4 regions of the Peribacillus sp. NPDC096540 genome follow, and region 3 is predicted to be linked to each of the others. Evidence: riboswitches for the same ligand, from Rfam matches in the RefSeq annotation. Region 3 holds a riboswitch; each other region holds the start of a gene.
The links. Region 3 has a riboswitch for cobalamin ahead of ACQKMR_RS20160 ((2Fe-2S) ferredoxin domain-containing protein). Riboswitches for the same ligand answer to the same signal wherever they lie in the genome.

Region 1: it holds a riboswitch for cobalamin, as region 3 does, so the genes downstream of both, ACQKMR_RS06725 (FecCD family ABC transporter permease) here and ACQKMR_RS20160 ((2Fe-2S) ferredoxin domain-containing protein) in region 3, are expected to answer to the same signal.
Region 2: it holds a riboswitch for cobalamin, as region 3 does, so the genes downstream of both, nikA (nickel ABC transporter substrate-binding protein) here and ACQKMR_RS20160 ((2Fe-2S) ferredoxin domain-containing protein) in region 3, are expected to answer to the same signal.
Region 4: it holds a riboswitch for cobalamin, as region 3 does, so the genes downstream of both, ACQKMR_RS25465 (hypothetical protein) here and ACQKMR_RS20160 ((2Fe-2S) ferredoxin domain-containing protein) in region 3, are expected to answer to the same signal.

What each region holds. Positions count from the first base shown of each region.
Region 1 covers NZ_JBNNTG010000005.1:247-3,776, reverse strand. Annotated here, with positions in the region: gene ACQKMR_RS06735 (ABC transporter substrate-binding protein) at 1-664, opposite strand, end outside; gene ACQKMR_RS06730 (ABC transporter ATP-binding protein) at 691-1,458, opposite strand; gene ACQKMR_RS06725 (FecCD family ABC transporter permease) at 1,455-2,540, opposite strand; cobalamin riboswitch at 2,729-2,916, opposite strand; gene ACQKMR_RS06720 (GNAT family N-acetyltransferase) at 3,035-3,530, opposite strand, start outside.
Region 2 covers NZ_JBNNTG010000021.1:18,950-22,479, forward strand. Annotated here, with positions in the region: gene nikB (nickel ABC transporter permease) at 1-338, opposite strand, end outside; gene nikA (nickel ABC transporter substrate-binding protein) at 375-2,006, opposite strand; cobalamin riboswitch at 2,157-2,345, opposite strand; gene ACQKMR_RS17565 (aspartyl-phosphate phosphatase Spo0E family protein) at 2,945-3,115, shown strand.
Region 3 covers NZ_JBNNTG010000026.1:76,906-80,435, reverse strand. Annotated here, with positions in the region: gene cobJ (precorrin-3B C(17)-methyltransferase) at 1-1,284, opposite strand, end outside; gene ACQKMR_RS20160 ((2Fe-2S) ferredoxin domain-containing protein) at 1,299-1,667, opposite strand; cobalamin riboswitch at 1,819-2,008, opposite strand; cobalamin riboswitch at 2,223-2,418, shown strand; gene ACQKMR_RS20155 (hypothetical protein) at 2,402-2,575, shown strand; gene ACQKMR_RS20150 (energy-coupling factor ABC transporter permease) at 2,596-3,339, shown strand; gene ACQKMR_RS20145 (energy-coupling factor ABC transporter substrate-binding protein) at 3,341-3,530, shown strand, end outside.
Region 4 covers NZ_JBNNTG010000048.1:9,864-13,393, forward strand. Annotated here, with positions in the region: gene ACQKMR_RS25455 (DUF58 domain-containing protein) at 1-875, opposite strand, end outside; gene ACQKMR_RS25460 (AAA family ATPase) at 875-1,831, opposite strand; cobalamin riboswitch at 2,033-2,252, shown strand; gene ACQKMR_RS25465 (hypothetical protein) at 2,412-2,957, shown strand; gene ACQKMR_RS25470 (helical backbone metal receptor) at 2,961-3,530, shown strand, end outside.

The DNA.
Region 1 (3,530 bases), on a different contig from region 3:
CTGCCGTTTTAGGGACTTCTTCCCCGCTATCATACACGAAGACGTTTTTTGGTGTTTCAACTGAACCAATTTTTGAAGTTGTTTCCTTGATCTCCAGTTTCATTTCATTGATGACTTCTGCTGCTTTTTCTTCTACATGAAAGATACGCCCAATATTCTCAATATCCTTATAGACATCTTTCATGGTTGGTGTTGATGTATTGGAGGACTCTTGAATATATGTATTAATACCAGCTTCTTTAAGCTCCTGAACAGTTCCTAATGTTTGTTCTGTAAAGGCACTTTTCCAGCCAGCATAAGCAAAATCGGGCTCTGCTTCAAAGAAAACTTCTTTTGAAGGGTATTCCTTAGCAAGTACAGGAATCGACTCATAGGCATCTTTAAATTTGGGTAAAATTTTGTCATCTAAATATGCTGTTCCTACCATTGAATCCTGTAGACCCAATGCTAGCATAATTTCCGTCGCATGCTGATTTAGGGTAACCGCCCGTTTTGGTGCCTCTTTATATGTAAATTCATGGTCCAGGTTTGTGATGACTACATCTTCTTGTCCACTTTTGCTCTGTTTGTCATTCTTTGAAGCATCTTCAGAACTATTACAAGCGGCCAACATCATCATTACTAGTAAACTAATACTTAACCATATCTTTCGGTAACTAGTCATTTATTTCTCCTCAAATTTATTTTCTCTTATAGATGGGCTAAAAAAGTGATGTGTGTCTTTTTCGTGATTGGATGAATGCTGATTTCTGTTTCAACACCAAACACCGTTCTTATTAGTTCTGCCGTTAATACCGTTTCTGGCGTTCCAAAGGCAACCACTCTCCCATTTTGGATGACGTACAAATAATCACAATACATGGCTGCTAAATTTATATCATGCAAAGCGGTAAAGACAGTAATATCCAGCTTTTTAACAAGGTCTAACAATTGCAGTTGGTGACGGATGTCTAAATGATTCGTTGGTTCGTCCAAGATAATGATATTCGCTTCCTGTGCAAGGGCACGGGCAACGAGAATACGTTGTTTCTCGCCACCGGATAGGCTCATGAAACTTCTGTCCTCAAACCCCTTCATTTCAACACGTTCTAGCGCATGATTGACGATGAGGCGGTCTTTCTCCGTGTCTCCTTGAAAAAGCCGCTTATGAGGATGCCGCCCCATCCAAATCATTTCTAGTACGGTAAAGTCAAATGTCAGGGATGTTTCTTGACTAACAACCGCCATTTCCCGAGCGGTTTGTTTCGGTGAAAGCCTGTATAGGTTTTGACCGTCCAGGTGAACTGATCCAGTGTGTGGCTCTGCAATTCGAGAAGCCGCTTTTAATAGAGTCGATTTCCCGCTCCCATTCGGGCCGATTAGCCCTACAAACTGTCCAGAACTTATTTGCAGGGAAATATCCTCTATAATAGTAGTTTCCAGAATGGAATAAGACACTTCTTCAATAGATAATTTCACTTGCCTCCACCCCCAAAGGAATACGAACTTCGACGCAAAAGCCAAATAAAGAATGGACCGCCGCAAAGTGCAGTGACAACCCCAATCGGAAGTTCTTGAGGTGCAAGAACCAACCTAGCACATACGTCTGACCAAATAACCAGAATCATCCCTATCAAAATACTGCATGATAGTACACGTTTATGGTCTGTACCCACTACTAGCCGGGCTAAATGGGGAACGACTAAACCAATAAACCCGATAGAGCCACTTACAGCCACAATTGTTCCTGTAAGAAGGGAAGTAATTATGATTAGCACTTTACGAAAGGATTCCATATTAACGCCAAGTGTCACTGCGACTTCTTCTCCCATTAATAAGATATTAAGAGAGCGAGAGTGTACTAATAGATAGATGGAAACAACGGCCACCACGACAGTTGGAATCGGTATATAATCCCATTTGGCTCCGGCTAAGCTTCCCATCATCCAAAACATCGCTTCACGAATACCAGAATCCTTTGGAGCAAGGGTGACAATGAAATTAGTTATGGCGGACATAATCATCGAAATAGCCACACCCGCAAGCAATAGTCTTGTCGTTTGAATTCTCCCACCTACTTGAGCTAATAAATAAACGGACAGCATCGCGACCATTGCACCCAAGAAAGCACCAAACGAGAGTGCATATTGACCGAAAATAGGCAGTGCTCCAAATAGAATAACGAGGGTTGCTGCAACCGATGAACCAGAAGAAATGCCCAGGATATACGGATCTGCTAGTGAATTGCGAACCAAAGCCTGAATAACCACACCCACTACGGATAATCCCGCTCCTACCACTGCTCCGAGTAAGACCCGGGGTAAACGGATATCCCAAATAATTCTCTCTTGGGATCGGCTCCAATTCACGTCTATATAATCACCAATAAACGGAAGGTGACCTATAGCAATTTTCCAAACCGTTATCGCCGACATCTTAACTGGGCCGAGGGTTACAGCAAATGTAATCGATAATAAAAGGATGCAAACCAAGAAAAGTAACAAAAATCGAAACCGGCGTTTGGCTTTCCTCTCAAACTGTGGTTCTTGTGGTACATCCACATTCTCTTTCAACGACCTACTTAGCAATAACTCTCTCAATAATGAAATCCTCCTCAAAAAAAAACTCACAAAAAAACCCCAATCCGTTTTACAAGGAATGGAGTTACGAGCATAAGTATAAAGACATACAAACTGTGTTTGCAGTCAGTCTTTTCCCTCTCGAACACCTCTCCTCTCAGCGAAGGATGATTGGCGATACACACTAGGTAGGTCTCCTGGCTTCCAGATCATCATTTTCTTTCGTCTTCCCTGATTCATCATCAAGTGACATCTTGAAAGAAAACTTCTTGGTTACAGTGGCGCGACCACTCGGGATTTACACCCGATTCCCTGTTACCCTTTGTTCACACAAAGGCACCCAGCGGCATATTTATGAACTTCGCAAAATTTCCAAATAAATATAACGTTAGTATAGTATACTTCCCATCTTTTCACAATTGGAAAAGTAGAAAGACGGAAAGCTCCTACACTCTAGTTTAAAAGATCATGACCGGTTAAAGGGCCCTGCTATAATGGATAAACGTTTCTTTTTGACCATTGAGGTCACTTTGTTCTACATTAATAGAAATTCGTTTAAATCCGTTTCTCTCTAAAACTTTTTGAGAGGCAATATTGTTACTTGTTGTTTTCGCTTCTATCTGGTTTACACTTGATTCTGACGCTTTGTTTAGCAATAGCTTTAATGCTTTATTCGCTATTCCCCTTTGCGTATACTTCTCGCCAATTCTATAACCCACATGTGCGACACCATTGGTATTATCAATATCAACAAGGTTAATTCTTCCGACAATTGAGCCTGATTCATTCTTAATGAGATAAAAATATGAGATATTTTCTGCTTGTTCTTTTAATAATTCCCTATGTCTATTTTTAAACGTTTCGAAGATATAATAATCATCTCCACGACTTGGGACCGTTTGTTCAAAAAATGTTCTGTTATTGCATTCAAATTTAAATAGCTCTTCCGCATCTTGTTCTTTTAGCTTATCA
Region 2 (3,530 bases), on a different contig from region 3:
ACAATAAAGATAAGCGCAGCAAATGTTAATTGAACAGTTGGAAAGAAATGTATCACAATTTCTTCCCATACAGTGTTATTGGACACATAAGACATTCCTAAATCCAATTGCAGCACTTTTCCCAGCCACTCAAAGTACTGGACATATAAAGGCTTGTTTAAACCAAGCTCAACTCGAAGGGCTGCCACTGTCTCATCCGTAGGAGGAATATGTGACGCCCTTAAGTAAGCTACTGCCGGATCTCCAGGAATTAAGTGAAGCAAGATAAAAGTAATGAGCGAAAGTCCAAATAATATTGGAATTAAACTTGTGAGACGTTTAAAAATAAACCAACTCATGTAGCACTCCTTAAGTTGTTTTTAAGTATCCCCGTTTCAATTAACGTCAATTGAAGTTAAAGGGACCTCAGCTTCTTGAGGTAAAAAATCTACTCCACTAATGTTTTTTTGATACACTGCTATATTAGACTGATAAGATATCGGTAAATAAATTGCTTGTTCGTGCAATGTCGTTAATATTTCTGAATATAGTATTTTTCTCTCTTCTTCGTCTGTAGTTAATAATACTTTCTTAATTTTCTGGTCTAATTCTTTTTTTACTGGCAACCCTAGTTGAGCGTTATAATCTGGACCACCATTTTCTGATTTTGTCGTCATAGAAGCTAAATAGGAATGTGGATCAAACGGTACAGCCCAAGTAGATGTAAATAATAAATCAAATTCACCTTGAAATGCATTTGTCCAAAAAGTATTAGTTTCTTGACTAGTCAACTTAACATCAATTCCCAGCTTTCTAAAATCACCTTGGGTAAATTCTGCGATTGACTTTTGGATGTTGTCTGTACTATTAAACAGTAATTCCAATTGCAATTCTTTTCCGTCTTTTTCTCTAAATGGTTTCCCCTTCACTTGTTTCCATCCAGATTCATCCAATAACTGTTTTGCTTTTTCTGTATCATATTCATGAGGCTCTATATTAATTTTCGTGTAAGGCAACATAGGTGGAAACAAAGTATCAGCCTTTTTTTCCATACCATAAAAGATCTTATCAATAACAGCCTGTTTATTAAAAGCATGTTGAAGAGCTAACCGAACTTTAAGATCTTTAGTCGCTTCTCTGTTTGAGTTAAGAAGCAGTGTTCTTGTAGCAGTAGGTTCTGACAATTTAGTTTCATATTGCCCTGAATTCTTCAAAAATTGGAATGAATCTTGGCTAATGACCCCGTTTCCAAATATAAAGTCGAGTTCTTTTTTCTCAAAAGCTAATACTCTTGACTCTCCGTCAGTAATGACTTTAACAACCACCTTATCTACTTTAGGCTTAGTACCCCAATACTGTTCATTCCTTTTAAAAACAGCAAACTCATTTTTCTTATATTCGCTCAACACCCATGGTCCTGTGCCAATCTGAGACTTGAGTCCGTCCTTAAATGTGTTTTGACTGTCAGGAAAAGCAGCTTCTCCTACAAATCTCAACGGTCTGATGTAAGTTAGTTCTTGCAGAGTTGGATAATACGCGTTGTTCAAAATAAGTTTAAATGTATATTTATCTATTATTTCAGTACCTTTGATTTGGTTAATTAATTCCACCCATTCATGTTGTTTGCGATTATCTAAAATGGTATCAAAGTTTTTCTTAACGATTGCAGCATTAAAGAGGGAACCATCGGAAAATTTAACATCTTTCCTCAGATGGAATACATATTCTTTTCCATCTTTCGATATATCCCAGCTCTCTGCAAGCCAAGGCTGAATTTCTCCGCCTTCACCGTAATAAACAAGGGATTCATATACCATAGCCTGGGAAAAAAACTCATTCGGAAAATATGTGTGTGGATTTAAGTCACCTATATCCCCAGGCCAGGAAAAAGTAACAACTTTTTGTTTATCTTTATCTGATGTATTTTCTTGATCTATTGTTGTGTTGCTGCAACCAGTAACAAAAATTGTGAAAATTACTAGTAGTCCAACAAAAGAATGGAATAAACTAGACCGTTTTAAGTACATGTTTTCTCACCTTCAATTATGGAATTTTAACTATTTGAAAATTATACAAAAAAAGCATTTCCAACCAGATTTAACGGTCAGAAATGCTTATTATTTAAGAACAAATTCGTCTTCTAGCACTCTAACACCTCCCTATCTCCCGTAGGTTTAACAGCATTTCTAGAACGGGCAGGTCTTCTGACTTAGGTTCATCATCTCCATGCGTCTTCCCGGATATTATCCAGTGACTTTCTTGCATAGGACTCACCATTACAGCGGCGGGACCGTGCCGGATTTTGCACCGGCTTCCCTTTTAAATATTCGCTATTAAACGAATATACCCATTCCAATACTATATGAAATTTTCCCTCATCTTCATAGTAAAATATAGAGCTTGTCAATCGTAAAATTAGTATGTCGAAACCATTTGGTACTCTTAACAATTTATTAGTTTCATCCCTAAGTAATTTTTGATAAACCCAGCTACTAATCATATCCATCCTAGCAATAAACGAAATACAGGTAGTAAAAGGAGAATAAGCATGTTCTCTTTAACATGTAACAAACATATTAATTTTCCTAAACTTAACTGTTTTACGCTTGCAACTCTCTCAAAATGGAAATATTCACTTTGAAAATTAACTCAAAAAAAGTTTACCTAATACAAATTATATTCGTTATCGCAAATTTATGCTATATCAAATTAAAGTCCTGATGTTTTTTAACGGCTCGTTAGGTATGGATAGGCATACTCTTATACGAACAGTAATCTGTAACGACATATATCGTATGATAGTGAGGAGAATTTTCTTTTTACAGATCTGTATTGCACCCTCCGAATTTACTTTCATTTTTTATAAGTGAATACTCACTTAATTATTTAAAATCATCCTAATTTATGTAATAATAAAATATACTACAATAAAGGAAAGGTCTTGAGGGGATTTTCGTTGGAAAGTATGGAACTACTACATAAAAAAATAGAGACAATGAGGAAAGAATTAATATTTACTGCCTTAAAGCATGGGCTCACCTCAAAAAAAACGTTACATTTGAGCCAAGAACTTGATAAACTCTTGAATTTACTTGTACATGAACAGGAGTCTCTACATCCAATAGGCTTTCAATAAGGAGGAAAGGTTGCTACCACCATAACAAGTAGGCTCGAAGCCTGATTCATATTTATGCCTTTCTTCCATAGGGCTTCATGGTTCAATAGCGGGAAAACAGGTGAATTCCCACCTAAAGCGTTCATTAAAAGGTTGGCAAAAGGGGTTCTATCTAAATGTTAAAACAAAGTTGATTGGAACGAAAGGTGCGAGACTCCTGCGGGAAAAGCGCGTCCAAGGAAGACCCCACAGGCGCAAAGGGCGCCGAGGATGCTCCCGGACCGCCCGCGGAAAGCGAGTGCCCTACGTTCCAATCAACGTTCAAATTTTACAAATCCTCAAAAAAACTGTAGACAAACTCAATTATTTATCGAGTTTGTCTACAGTCTGAAGCATTGGTATAAGTACCAATGCTTTCTAAAATATTAACTTTAAC
Region 3 (3,530 bases):
ATCCGCGTAAGGAATGGATTCCACTTTTTCACCATCACAGAAATCACAAGCTTTTAAGGTCAGTACATCCCCAATTGGCGATAATAAAAAGTTTGCTGTTTGCAATTTTCCAGTAATAACTTCTGGATCTGTTGTAGGAATCTTTAAAACGATTTTATGATTTGGCGTGTATTCCATCGTTCCTTTCTCTCCAACAACTTCTGCAAGTGTCATCATTTGTTTGGGAGTAAATTGCTTGTTCGCCACACCTGGGCTAACGGCAAGCTCGAATACCGACTCAATTTTTTGCTGAACAACTGGCGTAATAGATTGCTGGACTGTTTGACCCTTAACTTTTATGAGTGCTTCCATTGCCACTTCAAAAGAAGTGCGCTTTTTTTCTGGGGCTTTTGTAAGCAACCCAACTCCGCCAGTCGACTCGGTGTACGCTTCCTGTATAGATGCCGTTTCTTGATCTAATGCCCACGGTTCTGCTTCTTTTTGCAAGCGTTGATGCGGCTTCAATGGTTGCCTTTCCGAATTCAATGTATACTTTCTTTGATATCCACGTGGCGTGATGATTTTGTCATCATATAAAAAGGTAGATGAATTTCCAATAATGACGGTCGTTAGCATCCCAATATCGTGATTTAACATGTCTTTCAAATTGGTTATCACAATATCCTGACGATCGCGATAAGCACTTTTCACCAATCCGACAGGTGTTTCGGGCGAGCGATAACGCAGTAAAATTTTCTGTGTTTCAACAATTTGCCTAGTCCGTCTACCGCTTCGAGGATTATAAAGCGCAATGACAAAGTCAGCCATTGCAGCAGCCTCTACTCTTTTGGCAATAAGATCCCAAGGCGTTAAATGGTCACTGAGGCTGATGGTACAGGAATCATGCATAACAGGTGCTCCAAGTAAAGAGGCACATGAATTGATGGCAGAAATACCAGGAATGATTTCAATGGCTACTCCCGTTTCTTCTTTCCACCCTTTTTCAATCAATACTTCATAAACCAGACCAGCCATTCCGTAAACTCCTGCATCACCACTCGAAATTACAGCCACTTTCTTTCCCAACTCCGCCTGTTTCACTGCTTCTTGTGCACGTGATACTTCTTCAGTCATACCCGTACTTATAATCGTTTGATCTGTAAGAAGGCCCTGAATGAGTTCCACATATGTTTTGTAACCAATGATGAAGTCACTTTCTTGAAGGGCTTCTACAGCACGTTTGGTAATATGTTCAAAATTCCCTGGTCCAAAGCCAACGACAAATAATTTACCGTTTGTACTCATTTAGACATCTCCTTTTACGACTTGTCTTTTGAAATTCCTGTTTGAGGTGGAAAATCCGGATTAGGAGTCATTTCTCCATCAGTAAATTGGTAAAGCATCTGCGGAATAAACTTCTCTTCATCGATATTCCGGACAATCTCACGTCCAAAATCAGGTGAGTCCACTCGATACCATGTCCCTTGAGGATATGCAATCACAACGCAGGCATCCTTACACCTGCCGTTACAGCGAGTTCTAGTAGTATGAATTTTTTGATTCAGACCTTGTGAAGTAATTTCATCACGAATTGCTTGTGTTATTTCTTCGCCGCCTTTTTTCATGCAACTACTGCCGTTACAAATCAACAGATGCGAATTTGTGCCTTTCAAGTTCCAAGTTGTCATCTTCTTCCTCCTAAATTCTGAGAAAAGGCAAAATAAAAAACCTTAACTGTTAGAGTTAAGGTTTAAAAAAACTATATGAATAAGGAGCCTCCAGCAAGCAAGATGAAACTCTCAAAATTTCCATAGTTCTTCTACCTTTCCCTCCGAAAAGTATCACACAATTTTAAAAGCAGGTTTCCTGGCTTACGCTTCAATTTACTTTTGTCCCTTCCCAGCTTTATGCCAGTGGTTATCGACAATTTCATCAGCGTTACAGTAGCGGGGGCTGCATCGGATTCTCACCGATTTCCCTATTATCCCTTGCATATTCATACAAGAGCACTTTTAAATTGGAATATTTGGTTTTATAATCATACATTTCTAGTTAACTTTATCTATCATATACCAACTTTATCAAAATTCAATAGTTTATTCCGACTGTTTTGAAAGTTTAATGGTGATAATTCAGCTTCATTCCTTGCTTCTCTGCGATTTTATCCTTCTCAAAAAAAAATATATGAACGGAGTGTAGATGGAATCATTGCTTTATGATACACTAAACGAGAATTTTTCAAAAAATTACATAAGTTTTATGGTGCTGAATTTCTCGGAATTTAGCTTAATAGGGAAGTCGGTGTAAATCCGGCGCGGTCCCGCCACTGTAAAGGGAAGTCCTAATACGTAAAGAATAATCCACTGTCAAACTAGATGGGAAGGAAGTATGAGGATGATGATCCAGAGCCAGGAGACCTGCCATGAAGCGTAAAACTGTTTCAACCTACGAGGATGGGTGTGCGGATCAGGCAGATAAGGCTAATGTTTGGATTATGCTGCAAACTTACTGTTCATTACGCACTTCTTTCTTTTTGAGAGAAGTGCTTTTTATGTTGCCCGCCACTTCTCTTCTCAGCTTTAATCATTTTAAATAATAGCGTCGAAAGGAGAAAAAATGAAAAAAGCCAATTTGAAAATACTTTATTTTGTCATTTTACTACTCTTCATACCAAAGAGAGCAATGGCCATGCATATTATGGAGGGCTTCTTACCAATCGAATGGGCGATATTTTGGTGGGCTGTGACACTTCCATTTTTAATCTTGGGTTACCGTTCCATTAGGTCTAGAGTGAAGGAAAATCCAGAAACAAAAATGATGCTGGGTCTGTCCGGCGCATTCGTTTTTATTTTATCAGCCCTAAAAATCCCTTCCGTAACAGGAAGCTCTTCACACCCTACCGGCGTCGGTTTAGGTTCAATCTTGTTTGGACCGTTGGCCATGAGTGTCGTCGGTTCTATTGTTCTGTTATTTCAAGCTGCATTACTAGCTCATGGAGGATTAACTACGCTAGGAGCCAATGCTTTTTCCATGGCTGTTTGCGGACCGTTCATTGCTTATTTTGTATTCAAAGGCGCTACTAAATTAGGTTGGTCCTTCTCTATTGCTGTTTTCTTAGCAGCTGCATTCGGAGATTTGGGCACCTATGTGGTAACTTCCGTACAGCTTGCCTTAGCTTTCCCCTCGGAGGTGGGAGGATTTATGGCCTCATTTACTAAATTTGCAGGAATCTTTGCCCTTACCCAAATACCTTTAGCAATTAGCGAAGGTTTATTGACAGTCGTTGTCATGAATTTCTTGAAGAAATACAATCTAGGCGAATTGAAATTACTACGAGTGTTATCTAAGGAGGCTCGTTAACATGAAAAAAAGTTTATTGTTTCTTTTTCTAGTCGTCATACTGGCTATTATTCCGTTAATCACCCAACAAGGAACAGAATTTGGCGGAGCTGACGGAGCCGCCGAAGAAGCCATCACTAAAATCCAACCGGAATATGAGCCTTGGTTCAACAGTATCTGGGAGCCGCCAGGTGCAGAGACTGAAAGCTTAT
Region 4 (3,530 bases), on a different contig from region 3:
CTACCGCCTCCTCCAGTCGGTAAGATTTGCCTCGATCCCGTACTAGCGAAACCCATCTCTATGCCTTTTTTTAACATGGCATGTACAAAGGAAGCCGTCATTACAATTGCTTCTTCGAAGAAAAGCGATTCCTGATTATCAAGCAAGATAAATACATCACGGTTTTTCTGAACTTCAAATTCCTTTGTCATGATTTCACTTGTTCTAGCCGTTGCCTTCCAGTTAATCCAGGACAACTGATCACCTGGCTGATACTCTCTTACCCCAGACACTACTGAATGTTCCCGTTGTGTTTTTTTTGTTGATCCCACTTGACCCTGATTGAATACAAGTTCAAGATCTCTGTAGGTAAGCTCATGATATGAAGGGAAAACAGTGATTTTTAAAGGTGAATTAAATGTCGCTTCCTTTTCAAAGATGCCAAAAAAGTCTCCTATCCTGAAACGGATTGTTTGAAATTCATGCTCACCCCGTGGCAAATTGTCCAAAGTATATGTCATACTGAAGGTATGCCTGAAACCCGGAAAGACAAGTGTTTTTCTTTGCATCCCCCAATTTACCAATCCCTTCGGCAACTCCTCCTCTACCATCATATATAAAAGAGGCAGCCTGTTTTTACGGGTTACAGTTAAAGCTATTTCTACAGAATCTCCAGCTCGGCATTCTCTTTTGCTGACCTTTCTCTCAACGATCATGTTATTAATCGGATAAAAAAGTAGAATCGTAGAGTACACAGCGAACGGTAAAAATGTATAAAAAATAAACCAACTGACAAAACCTCCTTGAAACATCGCAAAAGAAAAGGAAATCGCCATAAGTAATAACAAGCCAATCACACTCATGTTTTCCTTTAAGATGCTGATCAAGTTCCGCATTAGGTCATAGCTCTCTTCACAGGCACTTGAGTCGTCGCGACAATCTGGTGAATCACCATGCCAGCATCTACTCCCTCATAATTCGCTTCTGGCTTCAAGATAAGTCGGTGGGCAAATACGAACGGTACTAAATATTGCACATCATCCGGTAGAACATAATCTCTGCCCTTCAAAAGTGCATAAGCTTGGGTTGCCTTCATCAATGCAATCGATCCACGAGGACTCACCCCTAAATATACGGTCTCATGCGTACGAGATTGATTTGCCAAATCAACAATATACCGCTTTATTGTGTTATCCACGATCACCGCTTTAGCCTCTTCCTGTAAAGCTATTAATTCCTCTAAAGTAATAACAGATTCTAACTCTTCAAGTGGTGCGGTATATTGAGCCCGGTGCAAAACCTCAATTTCTTCTTCAACACCCGGATAGCCCATTTTCATTTTTAATAGAAAACGATCCAATTGCGCCTCTGGAAGTGGGTATGTTCCTTCGTACTCAATTGGATTTTGTGTCGCCATGACGAAAAAGGGCTTCTCCAATCCCCTTGTAACCCCATCAACCGTCACACTTGCCTCTTCCATTGCTTCAAGCAAGGCGGATTGTGTTTTCGGCGAGGTCCGGTTTATTTCATCGGCTAAAATAATATGGCCCATAATTGGTCCTGGTCTAAAAATAAATTCTTGTTCCTTTGGATTGAAAATTGAAACGCCCGTTACATCTGAAGGTAGTAAATCAGGTGTGAATTGTATACGCTTAAAGTTTGCGCCTATCGATCTTGCCAGTGCTCTGACCATGACAGTCTTGCCTACACCGGGAACATCCTCCAATAAAACATGCCCCCCAGAAAGAAGTGCAACAATGCTTAGTTCTGCTATATCTCGTTTTCCAATAATCACTTTTTCAATATTCCCTAAAATCTTTTCCAGTTTTTGATTTACCTGCTTATAAATCATTCTCTACCTCCTGAGATTACCCTATTACTCTTATATAACACCTATTATATATTCTTTATACTCGACATACATTTTACATTAACCTCCAATTGAACCTTACATTGTAAGTTTACTAGATAATTCGCAAACCATAAATGAAATTCTCTAAAAATATTCATACTGCTTCAGGAAAAAGGTATGGTAAACTGTTGCTAAGTGAATATAAACCTTGCAGAAAAAGGTGCTGCCTTGTCAGCTTAATAGGGAATTCGGTGTAAAGCCGAAGCTGTTTCCGCAACTGTAAGTGCTAATGAAATAAGATAAATACCACTGTTTGAGGATAAAGATTCACACCGACAACCGTTCATCCTGTTCAAATGGGAAGGTTCTTAGAGTAAAATGACGCACGAGCCAGGAGACCTGCCTTTTTTATCGTATTATGCTCTTCGGAAGATAGGAGGATTGTACGGCAGTCTTCCCTCTTTTTCTGTTACAGATACATAGGTGATTGATGCCGACCAATGCCCTTGGTCGGCTTTTTCTTTTGCTGCGAAAAGCGACACAGAGGTGATTTATCTAAATATAAAGAGGAGGAAGAGTTATGGCAAAGAAGGATTTTCGTTTTTTATGCTATCCATACATGCGCGAATCCGAGTCTACCGTCGATTATGAAATACGTACCGACTCTTTGACGACACAAATTGGCTTGGCAGCCTCGTTTACAAAGGATGTTCCAGATGTATACCGTGATTTAATGGAATTGTTGCCGATGGCTTATCATTTAAATGGCTCAGTCCGTGGGAAATTAGCCATTACCGACAATGATCTGAAACGTTTAAGTGCAATCTACGACCATTATGTCGCTGAAGTTAAAGAGCATATTGAGACATTTGTGCTTCCGCAAGGTTCAACAGCTGCCTGTGTTCTGCATACTTGCCGTAGTGAAGCCAAAAAGTCGGTCCGTGCTTTACACAAGGTTAGTTTAGAAAGGGAAATCCCTGGAATTCTCTTTGATTACGCCAATTTGCTTGCAAATGTTCTATTCGTGATGGCTGTCTACGTCAATAAGCAACATGGTATTGAGGAGATTCCTTTTATCAGCAAATCATACCCAACCAAACCCATGAAGAAGAACACGGAGGAATAAATAATGAAGAGAACCTTACGATTTAGTTGGATTTCCACCCTGATACTTGCCCTTTTCCTTACTGGATGTGGAGTAAAGGATGACCAGACGACAAAAGAAAAGAAAGATACTAACAAGACAGAAGAAGTCAAAGCCTATACCGTTACCGATGATACTGGAAAGAAAATAAAATTCGATAAAATTCCGGAAACAGTAGTTTCACTTCAACCAAGTAATACAGAAATTTTATTTGAACTAGGGCTGGGGGATAAGGTCATTGGCGTGACCGATTTCGATAATTACCCAAAGGAAGCAAAAGATATTGAACATGTTTCCGATTCGGTGAATATCAATACAGAGAAAATTATTTCCTTAAAACCAGATGCCATTATTGCTTATACCATTGGTGATGAAACGACGCTAAAGCTGCTTGAAGATGCTGGAATCCCTGTATTCATTATAAAATCCGCGTCAAATTTTGATGATGTATATGGGGATATTGGGCAAATTGCTGAAGTCATGGGCGTAGCTGAAAAAGGCGAAGAATTGGTGAAAGATATCCAAACCCAAATTACAAGTGTTGAGGAAAAAATT